Regions from separate parts of the Serratia sp. DFXYC6 genome, predicted to be linked through region 2. Evidence: predicted binding sites of a transcription regulator. Region 2 holds the regulator's gene; each other region holds the start of a gene.
What was found. Region 2 encodes sigma-54, which starts transcription at its own class of promoters, with help from an activator protein. Its sites were predicted from a motif close to GTTGGCACANNTTTCGCTNT; they were not measured.

Region 1: a site for sigma-54 is predicted at 3,712-3,731, ahead of glnK (P-II family nitrogen regulator). Genes of this name have one in related genera too.
Region 3: a site for sigma-54 is predicted at 3,605-3,624, ahead of AC2CGQ_RS17270 (circularly permuted type 2 ATP-grasp protein). Genes of this name have one in related genera too.

The regions. Positions count from the first base shown of each region.
Region 1 is NZ_JBXUNV010000004.1:205,529-210,992, forward strand. Features, by position in the region: gene AC2CGQ_RS19945 (MGMT family protein) at 1-258, shown strand, start outside; gene AC2CGQ_RS19950 (YbaY family lipoprotein) at 323-814, opposite strand; gene tesB (acyl-CoA thioesterase II) at 1,046-1,909, shown strand; gene amtB (ammonium transporter AmtB) at 2,000-3,286, opposite strand; gene glnK (P-II family nitrogen regulator) at 3,323-3,661, opposite strand; gene smdB (multidrug efflux ABC transporter permease/ATP-binding subunit SmdB) at 3,941-5,464, opposite strand, start outside.
Region 2 is NZ_JBXUNV010000002.1:460,306-465,769, forward strand. Features, by position in the region: gene kdsD (arabinose-5-phosphate isomerase KdsD) at 1-192, shown strand, start outside; gene kdsC (3-deoxy-manno-octulosonate-8-phosphatase KdsC) at 210-764, shown strand; gene lptC (LPS export ABC transporter periplasmic protein LptC) at 761-1,339, shown strand; gene lptA (lipopolysaccharide ABC transporter substrate-binding protein LptA) at 1,308-1,847, shown strand; gene lptB (LPS export ABC transporter ATP-binding protein) at 1,854-2,579, shown strand; gene rpoN (RNA polymerase factor sigma-54) at 2,632-4,065, shown strand; gene hpf (ribosome hibernation promoting factor) at 4,089-4,376, shown strand; gene ptsN (PTS IIA-like nitrogen regulatory protein PtsN) at 4,532-4,993, shown strand; gene rapZ (RNase adapter RapZ) at 5,121-5,464, shown strand, end outside.
Region 3 is NZ_JBXUNV010000003.1:199,788-205,251, forward strand. Features, by position in the region: gene AC2CGQ_RS17255 (proteasome-type protease) at 1-346, opposite strand, end outside; gene AC2CGQ_RS17260 (transglutaminase family protein) at 422-1,216, opposite strand; gene AC2CGQ_RS17265 (alpha-E domain-containing protein) at 1,213-2,139, opposite strand; gene AC2CGQ_RS17270 (circularly permuted type 2 ATP-grasp protein) at 2,133-3,569, opposite strand; gene ridA (2-iminobutanoate/2-iminopropanoate deaminase) at 3,830-4,216, opposite strand; gene pyrI (aspartate carbamoyltransferase regulatory subunit) at 4,315-4,779, opposite strand; gene pyrB (aspartate carbamoyltransferase) at 4,792-5,464, opposite strand, start outside.

The sequences.
Region 1 (5,464 bases), on a different contig from region 2:
CCTTACGGCAAAGTCACCACTTACGGTGAAGTCGCCCGGCTGGCCGGCTCGCCGCGCGCCGCGCGTCAGGTTGGCGGCGTGCTGCGGCGTTTGCCGGAAGGCAGCACGCTGCCCTGGCACCGGGTGATCAACCGCCACGGACAGATCTCGCAGCAGGGGGAGGATTTTCAACGGCAACGGCAGGCACTGCTAGCGGAGGGGATAATTTTCGGCCCGCACAGCACGGTCGATTTCGAACGCTACGGCTGGCGCTGGTAAAACAAAACAGCCTTTGGCCGAAGCGCAAAGGCTGTTGATTTCATCTTGCTGTACCGCAGTAAGTTTACTGCATGGCGGTTGGCGCAGCCTGCATCGGCACGCCCTGCACCGGAACCAGCAGCAGATCGGCGCGGGTGCCGTTGCGGTTAACCACTTCCTGGATGGTGTCGGTAATGAACATCAGGCGCCCGTTGACCGTCACCGCTGCGCTCAGAATGATGCGCGCATTCGGTTGGATGTCGGACGGGTTGTACGGCAGCGTAAAGCTGAATGGCGCCTGCTGTCCTTCAGTACGCACCGCGCGCTGTGCAATCACTTTGGACGGCGCATCTGCCAGCGAAGCGTCAGAGAGGGTGACCGTCAGTACGGCGTCCGGCGGCAGCGCAATGCGCTGACGTATATTAACCGAACCTGTCACCGCCGGGCCCTGAATCTGCGTTTGCGCAGCCGCCGGGTTACCGGCCGTCTGTGTAGGCACATCGGCACTCTTTTGCGCGCATCCTGCCAGCGTGATCGTCAGTGCCGCGGCACCGCCTACGATTTGCCAGAGTTTCATGGATCGGTCTCCTTTTTTATTATCAACATGTTGGTGGCTTTCACCACCTCACCTATTAAACCTAGCACAAAACACTGATAAATCCACTTTACCCCGCCTATTAATCACTTAAACAGCCCAAGGCGTCCATGATTAAGAGCATTCTCATCGGCCCCTTAACGCAAAATGTTGACGCCGCGCCGTGATATTCCGCACACTGCGCAAAATGATTATTAGAAAGGTAACAACTTTATGAGCCAGGCATTGCAAAACCTCCTCGATCTGCTGGATCTGGAGAAAATCGAAGAAGGGTTGTTCCGCGGTCAGAGTGAAGATCTGGGGCTGCGCCAGGTGTTCGGCGGGCAGGTGGTCGGCCAGGCGTTGTACGCCGCCAAACAGACGGTGCCGGACGAACGCAGCGTGCATTCGTTCCACAGTTACTTCCTGCGCCCGGGCGACAGCAGCAAGCCTATCGTTTACGACGTGGAAACCCTGCGCGACGGCAACAGCTTCAGCGCCCGTCGCGTCAGCGCCATCCAGCACGGCAAACCTATCTTCTATATGACCGCCTCCTTCCAGAGCCCGGAAGAAGGTTTCGAGCACCAGAACCAGATGCCGGACGTGCCGCCGCCGGAAGGGCTGCTGTCTGAGTCAGAGATCGCCCAGAAGCTGGCGCATATGCTGCCGGAAAAAGTGCGCGAAAAATTTATCGGCCAGAAGCCGATCGAAATGCGCCCGGTGAAATTCCATAACCCGCTGAAAGGCAGCGTGGAAGAACCGCATCGCTACGTGTGGTTCCGCGCCAACGGCAGCATGCCGGACGATCAGCGCATCCACCAATATCTGCTGGGCTACGCGTCGGACTTTAACTTCCTGCCGACGGCGCTGCAGCCGCACGGCGTCGGCTTCCTCGAGCCGGGCATGCAGGTGGCTACCATTGACCACTCAATGTGGTTCCACCGTCCGTTCCGCATGGATGACTGGCTGCTGTACGCGGTGGAGAGCTCCTCTGCCTCCGGCGCACGGGGCTTTGTACGCGGCCAGATTTATACCCGCGACGGCGTACTGGTCGCCACCACCGTGCAGGAAGGGGTGATTCGCCAACGCGACGCCTGATCCGCAGCATAAAGAAAGGGGCGATGTTTCCATCGCCCCTTTTGGCTTCATCATTATTTTAGTCTTTAGCGCACTGCCCTGCTTTGAGCCTTACTGGTTGTAGGCGCTCTCGCCGTGGCTGTTGACGTCCAGCCCCTCGCGTTCCTGCTCCTCCGGCACTCTCAATCCAACCATGGCGCCCGCGATCTTGAAGGCGATAAAGGCGGCGACGCTCGACCACACCAGCGTGATCAGCACGCTCACCAGTTGGATCCAGACCTGATGGCCCATCGTCACCCCTTCGGCGTAACCGGTGCCGCCCAGTGAAGAGGCGGTGAACACCCCGGTCAACAGGCAGCCGACGATGCCGCACACCCCGTGCACACCGAACACGTCGCAGGTGTCGTCCACTTTCAGCCATTTTTTCAGCGTCACGACGCCCCACAGGCCGGCGACGCCGCCCACCAGACCGATGATCAACGCCCCGCCCACGCCCACGGTGCCCGCCGCCGGCGTCACTGCTACCAGCCCGGCGATCATGCCGGAGCAGGCGCCCAGCAATGAAGGCTTGCCGCGCAGCACCCACTCGGCGAAGGTCCAGGAGAGAATGGCGCCCGCAGTGGCAACCACGGTGTTGAGGAATGCCAGAGCCGCAATGCCGTTGGCCGCGCTGGCGGAACCGGCATTGAAGCCGAACCAGCCGATATACAGGATGGACGCCCCGGTAAACACCATCGGCAGGTTGTGCGGTTTGAAGGCCTCTTTACCGAAGCCGGCGCGCTTGCCAATCAGGTAGGCGCCGATCAACCCGGCGCTGGCGGCGTTGATGTGCACCACGGTGCCGCCGGCGAAGTCCAAGGCGCCGTCGGCGGCCAGGTAACCGCCGCCCCACACCATGTGCGCGATCGGCAGATAAGACAGCGTGAACCAGAGGATCGCGAAGATCAGCACCGCCGAGAAGCGAATGCGTTCGGCGAAGCCACCCACCACCAGCGCCACGGTGATACAGGCGAAGGAGGCCTGGAAGGCGACGTGGATCATTTGGCTGATGCTGCCGGTGACGCTGTCGATGCCGATGCCTTTCAGCATCGCCGTTTCGAACCCGCCGAACACCGCATTGCCCTCGCTGAACGCCAGGCTATAGCCATACAACACCCACAGCACGCAGACCAGCGCGAAGGTGACGGTGACCTGCGTCAGCATCGACAGCACGTTTTTGCCGCGCAGCAAGCCACCGTAAAACAGCGCGATGCCCGGCAGCGTCATGAACAGCACCAACGCGGTGCAGATCATCATAAAGGCGTTGTCGGCCTTATCAGCGACCGCCGGGGCGGCCAGGGCCAAAGAAGGAACCAGGGTTACCGAACTCAGGCCCAACATGGATAACAGTCTTTTCATTATCAATCCATCCCCATCACTTAACTGAGTTCGCGGTTACAGTGCCGATTCGTCGGTTTCGCCGGTGCGAATGCGGATCACACGTTGCAACTCGGCAACGAAAATTTTGCCGTCGCCGATTTTGCCTGTGTAGGCGGCTTTGCTAATCACATCAACCACTTCATCCAACTGATCGTCGGCGATGGCGATATCGATTTTGACCTTGGGCAGGAAATTGACGTTATATTCGGCGCCGCGATACAGCTCGGCGTGCCCCTTCTGGCGGCCAAAGCCCTTCACTTCGGTTACGGTCAACCCCTGAATACCCACGGAGGACAAGGCCTCGCGCACGTCCTCCAGCTTGAACGGTTTGATTACCACGGTCACCAGCTTCATATTGCCCCTCCACGAATTAAGCCCAAACTCACCCCTGGTACGCGTCATATGTAGCAAGGGCTGTGCCAAATTTTATTTTGCATGGCGATTCAGCGGATTAGCGGGCACGCGGGCGCCGCCGCGGCGCGGCGCAGTACCGATACCTTGAATGGGTTAAATAATGCGCACTGATTTGGTGCGTGTCGCGTCGAAAAAGTGCAGAAAGGGGGCGTAGCCTGGCGGAGTTGCCTGCTTGTGGTGCGTTGGGAAAAATAAGGGCCGCGATCGCGGCCCGTGGGATCAGGCGGGTTGGCTCTCCTCGCGCACCGCTTCCGCCAACTGCTCGCCCGCCAGCTGCAGCTGATACATCTGGTAGTAGCGCCCCTGCTGCGCCAGCAGCTGTTGATGGTTGCCCTGCTCCACCGCCTGGCCGCGATGCAGCACCAGAATGGAATCGGCATCGACGATCGTCGAGAGGCGGTGAGCGATCACCACCAGCGTGGTGTGCTCGCGGATCACGCGCAGCGCGCGCTGGATAGCCTGCTCGGTGCCCGAGTCGATATTGGCGGTCGCCTCGTCGAGGATCAGGATCTGCGGCGCCTGCACCAAGACCCGCGCCATCGCCAGCAGCTGTTTCTGCCCAACCGACAGGTTATTGCCCTGCTCCCCCAGTCGGGTGTGAATACCCTGCGGGAAGCCACGCACCAGATCCGCCAGCTGCACCGTTTCCAGCGCTCGCCAAACGGCGTCTTCCTCGATATTGCGCCCCAACGTGACGTTGGCCAGCACCGAATCGGCGATCACCACCGGATCCTGCTGCACCATCGCCACGCCCTGGCGCAGCGTGCGGTGCGACAAGCTGGAGATCGGGCGGCCATCGAGACGCACTTCTCCCTCGCTGACCGGGTAATAACCCATCAGCAGGTTGGCCAAGGTGCTCTTGCCGCTGCCGGTGTGCCCGACCAGCGCCACGAAGCCGCGCGACGGCACCGACAGAGAAATATGCTGCAGCACCTTTTTGTCCGCGCGGTAAGCGAAGCTCAGATCGGTGATGTCGATGCGGCCGCCGGCCAACGGACTATCGTCGGTACCGTAACTCTGCTGGCTGCGATCCATCAGTTCGAAAATGCGTTCGCCGGCCACCACCGCCTGCTGCAGGATCGACTGTTGTGACGTCAGCTCGATCAACGGTTCGTTCAAACGCCCCAGGTAGTTGATGAAGGCATAGAGTACGCCGACGCCAATCACGCCTTCACCGCTGAAGCCGAACAACATCAGCAAACCGCACAGCACCAGCGCCGAAAACAGGCTGAGCAGCGGCCGCAGCAGAAAACCGTCGAGCCGCAGGGTCTGCATGCGCGCGAGATAGTGCGACTGGCTGGCGGCGCTCATGCGCTCGCCGAAGCGCACCTGCTGGCGGAACTGCTGGATCACGCCCATGCCGTTGATCACTTCGTTGAAGCCGTCGTTGATGTCCGCCAGATAACTGCGCACCCGGCGCACAATCGGCGTGCTGTAGTATTGATAGATGCCCATCACCACAAACACCGCAGGGAAGATGCAGATAGCCACCAGCGCCATGCGCCAGTCGAGGCTGAACATCGCCACCAGCATGGCGCCGATCAGCGCGGCGCTTTTCAGCACCGTGGAGACCACCATCACGTACAGGTCCTTGATCACTTCGGTGTCGTTGGTGACGCGCGAGATCAATTGCCCGACCGGTTGCGTGTCGAAGGCGCTGAGCGGCTGGCGCAGCGCGGCGTCCATCACGTCGGTGCGCAGCCGCTGCACCACGCCTACCGCCGCCTGGTTGAACAGCAGCGC
Region 2 (5,464 bases):
ATCAACCTGCACGAGGCGAAGATTGCCGATGTCATGACGCCGGGCGGCGTGCGGGTGCGCCCCAACCTCCTGGCGGTCGATGCATTGAACCTGATGCAACAACGCCACATCACCGCGCTGCTGGTTGCCGATGGCGACCAGTTGCTGGGTGTGGTACATATGCATGACATGCTGCGCGCCGGCGTCGTTTAATTAAGGAATAGAACGGAATGGGTATGGTAGAAACCTGCTACGGGCCGGTAGAACAAGAGGTTATGGCGCGTGCCGGGAACATCCGCCTGTTGATTTGCGACGTTGACGGCGTGCTGTCGGACGGCCTGATCTTCATGGGCAACAACGGTGAAGAACTGAAGGCGTTCAACGTGCGCGACGGCTACGGCATCCGCTGCTTGAAAACCTCAGACATCGAGGTGGCGATCATCACCGGGCGCTCCGCCAGGCTGCTGGAGGACCGCGCGCAGACGCTCGGCATCACCCATCTGTATCAGGGGCAGTCCGATAAGCTTTTGGCCTTCCGCGAACTGTTGGATAAACTGTCGTTAACGGCGGATCAGGTCGCCTATATCGGCGATGACCTGATCGACTGGCCGGTGATGGCGCAGGTCGGCCTGGCGGTCGCGGTGGCGGACGCCCATCCGCTGCTGACGCCGCGCGCCCACTACATCACCCGCATTGCCGGCGGCCGCGGCGCGGTACGCGAACTGTGCGACATCATTCTTTTGGCTCAAAATAAGCTGGAGGACGCCAAAGGGCTGTCGATATGAGTAAAACCAAACTGTGGATCACCATCCTGTTGACGGTGATCGTTCTGGCGCTGATCGGCTGGAACATGACGGACTTCAGCGACGACACGGCCCCTGGCCCGGTCAACGATCAGGATCCGACCTACCAGAGCCAGCACACGGTCACCGTGGTGTACAACCCGGCCGGTAAACTGAATTATAAGCTGGTGGCGGAAGACGCGAAGTATTACACCGCCGGCGAGCTGAGCTGGTTCACCCAGCCGGTGATGACGCTGTTCGATGAGAATGCGGTGGCCACCTGGTCAGTTCGCGCCGATCGCGCCAAACTGACTAAAGACCGAATGCTGTATCTGTATGGTCACGTCGAGGTGAACAGCCTGACCACCACCTCGCAGCTGGAAAAAATTAAGACGGACAACGCTCAGGTAAACCTGGTCACCCAGGACGTCACCTCCGATGACGAAGTCACGCTTTACGGGACCAATTTTACCTCTAACGGCATGAAAATGCGTGGGAACCTGCGGACCAAAACCGCTGAGCTGATTGATAAGGTTAAGACCAACTATGAAATTCAGAACCAAAAACCAACTCCGTAACCTGTTGCTCGGCAGCTTAGTTTTGGCCGCCAGCGCCCCCGCTCTGGCGCTGAAATCCGACTCCAGCCAGCCGGTCAGCATCGACTCGCTCAAGCAGTCGTTGGACATGCAAAGCAACGTCAGCACCTTCACCGACAACGTGGTGATCAAACAGGGCACCATCGATATTCGCGCAGACAAGGTGGTAGTCACCCGCCCGGGCGGAGATCAGAATAAGACCTATATTGAAGCGTTCGGCAACCCGGTAACCTTCTACCAGATGCAGGACAGCGGCAAGCCGGTCAAAGGCCACGCGCAGAAAGTGCGTTACGACGTGGCGACCCAGCTGGTGACCCTGACGGGCAACGCCTATCTGGAGCAGCTCGACAGCAACGTGAAAGGCGATCGCATCACCTATCTGGTGCAACAGCAGCAAATGCAGGCGTTTAGCGATAAAGGCAAACGCGTGACAACGGTTCTGGTACCGTCGCAGTTGCAAGACAAAAACGAGCAAAAAAAGAGTAACTAATCACTTATGGCAACACTCATCGCAGAAAACCTGGCGAAAGCCTACAAGGGCCGTAAAGTTGTCGAAGACGTCAGCCTGAAAGTGAAATCCGGCGAGATCGTCGGCCTGCTCGGCCCGAACGGTGCAGGTAAAACCACCACCTTCTACATGGTGGTCGGCATCGTGCCGCGCGACGCCGGGCGCATCGTGATCGACGAAGAAGACATCAGCCTGCTGCCGCTGCACGCCCGCGCGCGCCGCGGTATTGGTTACCTGCCGCAGGAAGCGTCGATCTTCCGCCGCCTGAGCGTGTACGACAACCTGATGGCGGTGCTGGAGATCCGTCCCGACCTCACCAGCGAACAGCGCGAAGACCGTGCCAAGGAGCTGATGGAAGAGTTCCATATCTCCCATCTGCGCGACAGCCTTGGCCAGGCGTTGTCCGGCGGTGAACGCCGCCGCGTCGAAATCGCCCGCGCGCTGGCGGCCAACCCGAAATTCATTCTGCTGGACGAACCCTTCGCCGGGGTGGATCCGATTTCCGTTATCGACATCAAAAAAATCATCGAGCACCTGCGTGACAGCGGCCTGGGCGTGCTGATCACCGACCACAACGTGCGCGAGACGCTGGACGTATGTGAACGCGCCTACATCGTCAGCCAGGGCAAACTGATTGCCCACGGCACTCCGGATGCTATTCTGGCCGACGAGCAGGTTAAACGCGTTTATCTGGGCGAAGAGTTCCGCCTCTAAGCGCCGGCGCGCCCTGCGGGGCGACACCGTTAACGGAAGTAGACAGAAAACTATGAAGCAAGGTTTGCAACTCAGGCTCAGTCAACAGCTGGCCATGACTCCTCAGCTCCAGCAGGCGATCCGCCTGCTGCAGTTGTCCACGCTTGAGCTTCAGCAAGAGATCCAGCTGGCGCTGGAGAGCAATCCGCTGCTTGAACAGACCGATCTGCACGACGAAATCGACGCCAAAGAAACCCAGGAGACCGAGGGGCTCGATACCCGCGAGGCGCTGGAACAGAAAGACATGCCGGAAGAGCTGCCGCTGGACGCCACCTGGGATGAGATCTACACCGCCGGCACGCCGTCCGGCACCGGCACCGACTACAGCGACGACGAGCTGCCGGTCTATCAGGGCGAGACCACCCAAACGCTGCAGGATTACCTGATGTGGCAGGTGGATCTGACGCCGTTTTCCGATACCGACGCCGCCATCGCCACCTCCATCGTCGACGCGGTGGACGACACCGGCTATCTCACCGTGCCGCTGGAAGACATTCTGGAAAGCCTGGGTGACGAAAACGTGACCCTCGAGGAAGTCGAGGCGGTGTTGAAGCGCGTGCAGCGTTTCGATCCGATCGGCGTCGCCGCGCGCGATCTGCGCGATTGCCTGCTGGTGCAGCTCTCCCAATACGCCAAAGACACCCCTTACCTGGCCGAAGCGCGGCTGATCATCAGCGACCATCTGGATCTGCTGGCCAACCATGACTTTCGCAGCCTGATGCGATCAACCCGGCTAAAAGAAGATACACTGAAAGAAGCGATGCTGCTGATTCAGTCGCTCGATCCGCGCCCGGGGCAGTCGATCAATACCGGCGAATCGGAATACGTGATTCCGGACGTGCTGGTGCGCAAGACGCAGAACAAATGGACGGTCGAGCTCAACGGCGACAGCGTGCCGCGTTTGAAGATCAATCAGCAATACGCCGCGCTGGGCAACAGCGCCCGCAGTGAAGCCGACGGCCAGTTCATCCGCAGCAACCTGCAGGAAGCCAAGTGGCTGATTAAAAGCCTGGAGAGCCGCAATGAGACGCTGCTGAAGGTCACCCGCTGCATCGTCGATCAACAGCAGGCGTTCTTCGAGCAAGGCGAAGAGTTTATGAAACCCATGGTGCTGGCGGATATCGCCCAGGCCGTGGATATGCATGAATCGACGATCTCGCGCGTCACCACGCAGAAGTTTCTGCACAGCCCGCGCGGCATTTTCGAATTGAAATATTTCTTCTCCAGCCACGTGAATACCGACAGCGGCGGCGAAGCCTCCTCGACGGCGATCCGCGCGTTGGTGAAGAAATTGATTGCGGCGGAAAACCCCGCCAAACCACTCAGCGACAGCAAGCTGGCCACCCTGCTCGCCGATCAGGGGATCATCGTGGCGCGGCGCACCGTCGCCAAGTACCGAGAGTCTTTGTCCATCCCGCCGTCGAACCAGCGTAAACAGTTGGTTTGACCTCTATTGAGAAGGAAGACACTATGCAGCTCAACATTACCGGACACCACATCGAAATCACCGATCCGTTGCGCGAGTTCGTGAACAACAAGTTCGCCAAACTCGAACAGTATTTTGATCGCATCAATCAGGTGTATGTTGTATTAAGTGTGGAAAAAGTGCAGCAAATTGCGGAAGCAACGGTGCACGTGAATGGAGGCGAGTTGCACGCCACCTCGGAAGACGAGAATATGTATGCCGCAATTGATACGCTGATCGACAAATTGGCACGTCAATTGAACAAACATAAAGACAAATTGAAGCAACACTGACACCCTAACCCATTCCATGAGGCGGCATCCGTCGCCGCCTCCCCCTTCGGCGCGTGACCCGCATGGGTGACGCGCCGAACGGTAATCAGGGTTAAAACCGACGAAAAACCGCCTTACCGGGTTCGCCCGGCGGCGCGGTTTTAAGTGAAGATGAGATGAACAACGAATATATGCAATTAAGCTCGGTGTTAAACATCGAGTGCACCAAAAGCTCGGTACACTGCACCAGCAAGAAGCGGGCTTTGGAAATTATCAGCGAACTGGCCGCCAAACAGCTCAACCTGCCTTCGCAGGTGGTGTTTGACGCGGTTCTCACCCGGGAGCGCATGGGCAGCACCGGTATCGGCAACGGTATCGCCATTCCCCACGGCAAACTGGAAGAGGACACACTGCGGGCCGTTGGCGTGTTTATCCGTCTCGACCAACCCATCGCTTTCGACGCTATCGACAACCAGCCGGTCGACCTGCTGTTCGCGCTGCTGGTGCCTGCCGATCAGTGCAAAACCCATTTGCATACGCTGTCGCTGGTCGCCAAACGCCTGGCCGACAAAACCGTATGCCGCCGCCTGCGCGCCGCGCAGAGCGACGAAGAACTTTACCAAATCATCACCGAGTGATGCCCGGCCGGCGTGACTTCCAGCCCGGATAACGATACTGTTTTACGATGATGGATCCGGCTGCGGCCGGAATAACAAAGTTTAACGGTGGCGATGAACGCCGCCGCGATGCCAGGGGAGTTGCCACATGGTGCTGATGATTGTCAGCGGCCGTTCCGGTTCCGGAAAATCCGTCGCCTTGCGGGCGCTGGAAGACATGGGTTTTTACTGCGTTGACAACCTGCCGGTGGTGCTGCTGCCGCAGCTCGCCAATACGCTGGCGGAACGCAATATCTCCGCAGCAGTCAGCATCGACGTGCGCAACATGCCTGAATCACCGGAAGTGTTCGAATACGCGATGACTCAGCTGCCGGACAGCTTCTCGCCGCAGTTGCTGTTCCTCGACGCCGATCGCAACACGCTGATCCGCCGTTACAGCGACACCCGCCGCCTGCACCCGCTCTCCAGCAAAAACCTGTCGCTGGAAAGCGC
Region 3 (5,464 bases), on a different contig from region 2:
GCAGGTTGCAGCTGAAGTCGGTGGTGCTGCCGCTTTGCTGCGCCTCGCTGTCGCGCTGGATCACCTCGCGCACCGTTTCCCCCACCAGCGTGGCGGCGTCGTAGAGGCTGGGAGCGTTGAGCAGGTTGGGGCGTTCGGCGTCCTTGCTGCGGTGCAACAGCAAACTGATGATGCTCTGGGTGGTCGCCAGGTTGCCGGCGCTTTGCAGCACCAGCGTGCGATCGCCGTCCTGTTGGAACACGTGCAGTTTGCGGAAGGTGGAAATATGATCCACCCCGGCGTTGGTGCGCGAATCGGACGCAAAGACCAGCCCGGACGACAAACGCATGGCCACACAGTAGGTCATACTACAATCCCTCAAAACAAGACCGGCACGCCGCCAACGCGCAGCGTGCCCGAAACATTTGCCATCGGCAAGCGGCTACTGGCCGGTTGGCATCATTTGTACGGCGGCGATGGCGCTCATGTCTTCGCAGCCGCCGCCCAACCGCATGCCGCGCACCGGGCAGGCGTCCAGATAATCGATGCCGACCGCCAGCTTAAGGTGCTGATTTGGCATGCGCGTATTGTTGGTCACGTCGAAGCTGTGCCAGCGTTCCTCCACCCACACTTCCGCCCAGGCATGGGTGGCGACATGGGTCGAGTCTTCGCTGTACAGGTAGCCGCTGACGTAGCGCGCCGGGATGTTCAGGCTGCGGCAGCAGCTCAGGAAGACATGCGTATGATCCTGACACACGCCGCTGCCGGCGGCGAACGCCTCGGCGGCGCTGTCTGTCACGCGCGTGGAGCCTGGGCTGTAAGGCATCTTCAGCAGCAGCTCGCCCATCAGATGTTCCAGGCCGCTCAGCACCGCCTGCGGTTGATGATAACGCAGGGCGAAGGCCTGAATGGCGTCATCGGGCTGGGTCAGCGGGCTATGGCGCAGAAATACCAGCGGCGACAGATGCCCGAGCGCCCGATCTTCGACGCCGTCTTCAATCTCCACTTCCCCGAGCACCCGAATGGTGATGGCCTGATGCGGTTCATCGAGCGTCAGCACGTGCAGTACGTTGCCGAAGGCGTCGGTGGTGCGCACCGCGTCATCCGGCAACGACAGTTGCCAGGAGAGGATGCGCTGATGCGGCGAATCCTGCGGCGTCAGCCGCAGATATTGGGTGCTGCGCTGCACCGGCTGGGCGTAGCGATAATGGGTGTTGTGCTCAATATTCAGTTTCATTGCGCCTCCAGATAAGTGTGATGGATGCTTTCGGCGATGCCGTTCACCTGGCCGAGAAAGGCGCTCAACCACTCGCCCAGGCCGATCTTGTTCAGATCCTTCATGCTGCTGAAGCGCAGCTCGGCATGCAGGGTGTGCGCCAGACGTCGCGGTTGGTTGGCGCCGCCGCCGATCAGTTCCAATTGCTGCACCATGTCGCCGACGCAGGCCAGCAGTGAACGCGGAATTTCATTGCGCAGAATCATCAGTTCGGCGATGGTCTCGCGGCTCAACGGCTGCTTGTAGATGCTGTGGTAGGCTTCGCGCGCGCTCACCGCCCGCAGCAGCGTGTCCATGCGGTAATATTCGCGCACCGGGTCGCCGTCGATGTCCATCAGCGTGTTCTTCACCTCCAGCAGACGGGCGGTGCCGTCGGCCCGCTCCAGCAGGGTGCCGAGACGGATAAAGCGCATGGCGTCGCTGCGCAGCAGCGTGCCGAACATGGCGCCGCGAAACAGATGGGCGCGCTCTTTCACCCAGTCGAAGAAGGCATCGGCGCCCACCGAGCCGATGCCCTGGCGGCGGATCAGTTTCATCTCTATCCAGGTGGCGTTGATGCACTCCCAGACTTCGGACGACAGGCTGCCGCGCACCGCGTGGGCGTTGTTCCAGCCCATTTGCAGGCAGCTGAAGATGCTGCTGTGGTTGCGGTTGTCGAGCGCGAAGAAACTGACCAGATTCGGCATCGTCAATTCCGGGTAGGCGGCGGCATACAGCTGGCCGGTGCCGGTCAGATTGAGCGGCACCTGCAGATCCTGATCGCCGCCGTCGCGGATCGGCATCATCGACAGCTTGTTGGTGACGTCCAGCACCCGGGCGATGCTTTCCGCCCGCTCCAGATAGCGGGCCATCCAATAGAGTTCACTGGCGGTGCGGCTCAGCATAGGTCGTCCTCCAATACCCAGGTGTCCTTGGTGCCGCCGCCCTGCGACGAGTTCACCACCAGCGAACCTTCCGCCAACGCCACTCGGGTCAGGCCGCCGGGCACCAGGCGGATCTCCGCGCCGCTGAGGGCGAACGGCCGCAGATCGATATGCCGCGGTGCCAGACCGTCGTTGACGAAGGTCGGGCAGGTGGACAGCGCCAGCGTGTTTTGCGCAATGTAATTCTGCGGGCGAGCCAGCAGCAGCGCACGGAATCGGGCGAGCTCGTCCTTGCTCGCCGTGGGGCCGATCAACATGCCGTAGCCGCCGGCGCCGTGCACCTCTTTCACGACCATCTGTTCGAGGTTGGCCAGCACATACGACAGTTCGCTTTTATGCCGGCACTGCCAGGTCGGCACGTTGTTGAGGATCGGTTCCTCTTGCAGGTAGAAGCGCACCATATCCGGCACGTAGGGGTAGATCGATTTGTCGTCGGCCACGCCGGTGCCGATGGCGTTGGCCAGCACCACATTGCCGGCGCGATACACCGACAGCAGCCCCGGTACGCCGAGCATCGAGTCCGGCCGAAACGCCAGCGGATCGAGGAAGGCGTCGTCCACCCGACGATAGATCACGTCCACTTTGCACGGCCCGGCGGTGGTGCGCATGAACACCGCGCCGTCCTTGACGAACAGATCGGCGCTTTCGACCAGCTCCACCCCCATCTGCTGCGCCAGGAAACTGTGCTCAAAATAGGCGCTGTTGAAGCGGCCCGGCGTCAGCACCACCACGGTGGGATCGTTGATGGGCGAGCTTTCGCGCAGCGTTTGCAGCAGGTGCGACGGGTAGCGCTCCACCGGCGCGATGCGTTGCCGGGCGAACAGTTCCGGATAGAGACGCATCATCATTTTGCGGTTTTCCAGCATGTAAGAGACGCCGGACGGGGTGCGCAAGTTATCTTCCAGCACGTAGTATTGGCCGTCGCTGTTGCGGACCATGTCCACGCCGACGATATGCGCATAGATATCGCGATGCAGATCAACACCTTGCATACAGGGTTGATACTGATCGTTGGCCAGCACCTGTTCTGCCGGAATGAGGCCGGCCTTCAGAATATGCTGCTGGTGGTAAATGTCGTGCAGGAAAGCGTTGAGCGCCTGTACGCGCTGGCGAATGCCGCGATCGAGCATCGCCCATTCGGCGGCCGGAATAATGCGCGGCACGCTGTCGAACGGGATCAACCGCTCGGCGCCGTCATCGTCGCCGTAGACGTTGAAGGTGATGCCCACCCGGTGAAACAGCAGCGCAGCCTCTTCCCGCTTGCGTTGCACGGCCTGGTGATCGGCCTGCTGCAGCCATTGCCAGTAGGCGTCGTAGTGGCCACGGTGTTTTCCCTCAGCCAGAAGCATCTCATCAAAAAACGGTGAAGCGGAAAGATTGATATTCAGCATCGTCACCTCGTCGACATTGCAGGCTGTCAATCAATCGAGCATAAAACGTGCCAAGGCGATAACGGGCGAAAATGGCGCAGAGCGGGGCTGCCGCGATGAAAAACGCCCGTTTGCGGTGCAGGTGCGGCGTAGCGACGCCTTAATATAGGGCGAAATGGCGGTGGCGGTGAGCGCTGAAGGCGCAGGGACGGCAGGCTGTCGGGGCAGAACAGAAATAAAAACGGCCAGTCTGCACTGGCCGTCATTCGCGTGCGCGTCGATTAACGACGCACGGCGATGGCTTCGATTTCGATCTTCACGTCTTTCGGCAGACGCGCCACTTCCACGCAGGAGCGGGCCGGGAACGGCGCGCTGTGCTCGGTGAAGAAGGCTTCGTACGCGGCGTTGACGGTGGCGAAGTCGTTCAGGTCTTTCACGAACACGGTGGTTTTCACGATGTCGGCAACGCTCAGGCCGGCGGCTTCGACGATCGCTTTGACGTTTTCCAGCGACTGGCGCGCCTGAGCGGCGACGTCGTCGGCGACGGCGCCGGTTTTCGGATCGACCGGGATCTGGCCGGAAGTGATGATCATGCTGCCCAGATCAACGCCCTGCACGTAAGGACCAATGGCTGCCGGGGCGAGTTCAGTGCTGATGTTACGTGACATGTTTTCTCCTGATAAACGAGGATTGTTCTATCCAGAAATCCCATTATAGGGCGTCACCGGGAGAATAACAGCGCCATCTCCCGGCGCCCATACCGGGCTTAGTCGGCCTGCAGCACCACCTGGTGCTCGAACTCTTTTTCGCAGTAGCGGCACTTCAGGTGCACTTCGCCGCCGCGCGATTTGACGCTGAAGCTCGACGCCACTGGCTCGCTGCGGCTGATGCAGTTGCCATTCGGGCAGGTCAGCACGCCGTCGATGTGGTCCGGCAGGCTAAGGGTCAGTTTGCGCACCACTTCATAGTTGTCGATGCGGTTCACCGTGGCCTTCGGCGCGTACATCGCCAGCTGGTTGGCCTGCTGCTCGGTCAGGAAGGTGTTCTCGATCTTGATCAGATCCTTGCGGCCCAGCTCGTTGGAAGGCAGGTTCAGGCCGATGGTGATGCGCTGGTCGGTGGCGGTCAGCTTGAACAGCGTCAGCAGTTTGAAACCGATCTGCGCCGGAATGTGGTCGATCACCGTGCCGCATTTGATCGCTTCGACCTGCAGTTTGTTGTCGTGAGTCATGGCGGTTCCCCCTTAAAGAGCCAAATCTGCGTTGAGCACCAGCGCCAGCAGCGCCTGGCGGGCGAAGATGCCGTTGCCCGCCTGCTGGAAGTAGTAAGCGTGCGGCGTTTTATCCACGTCGGTGGCGATCTCGTCGATGCGCGGCAGCGGGTGCAGCACCTTGAGGTTGGCGCGCGCGCCGGCCAGATCCGCGGCGCGCAGCACGAACTGCGCCTTCACGTTGGCGTACTCGGACGGATCGAGGCGCTCTTTCTGCACCCGGGTCATGTAGAGAATATCCAGCTCCGGCACCACTTCTTCAATGCTGCCGTGCAGGCTGTACTCGATGCCTTTCTCGTCCAGCATTTTCAGGATGTAGGCCGGCATCGCCAGCGCGTCCGGGGCGATGAAGTAGAAGCGGTTGCCTTCGAACTTGGCCAGCGCCTGGGTGAGCGAGTGCACGGTGCGGCCGTACTTCAGGTCGCCGACCATGGCGATGCTGAGGTTGCTCAGGCGACCCTGGGTTTCCTGGATGGTGAACAGATCTAGCAGGGTTTGGGTCGGGTGCTGGTTGGCGCCGTCGCCGGCGTTGAGCACCGGCACGTTGCCGGAGAACTCCGAGGCCATGCGCGCCGCGCCTTCCTGCGGATGGCGCATCACGATGGCATCCACGTAGGTGCTGATCACCGAGATGGTGTCGGCCAGG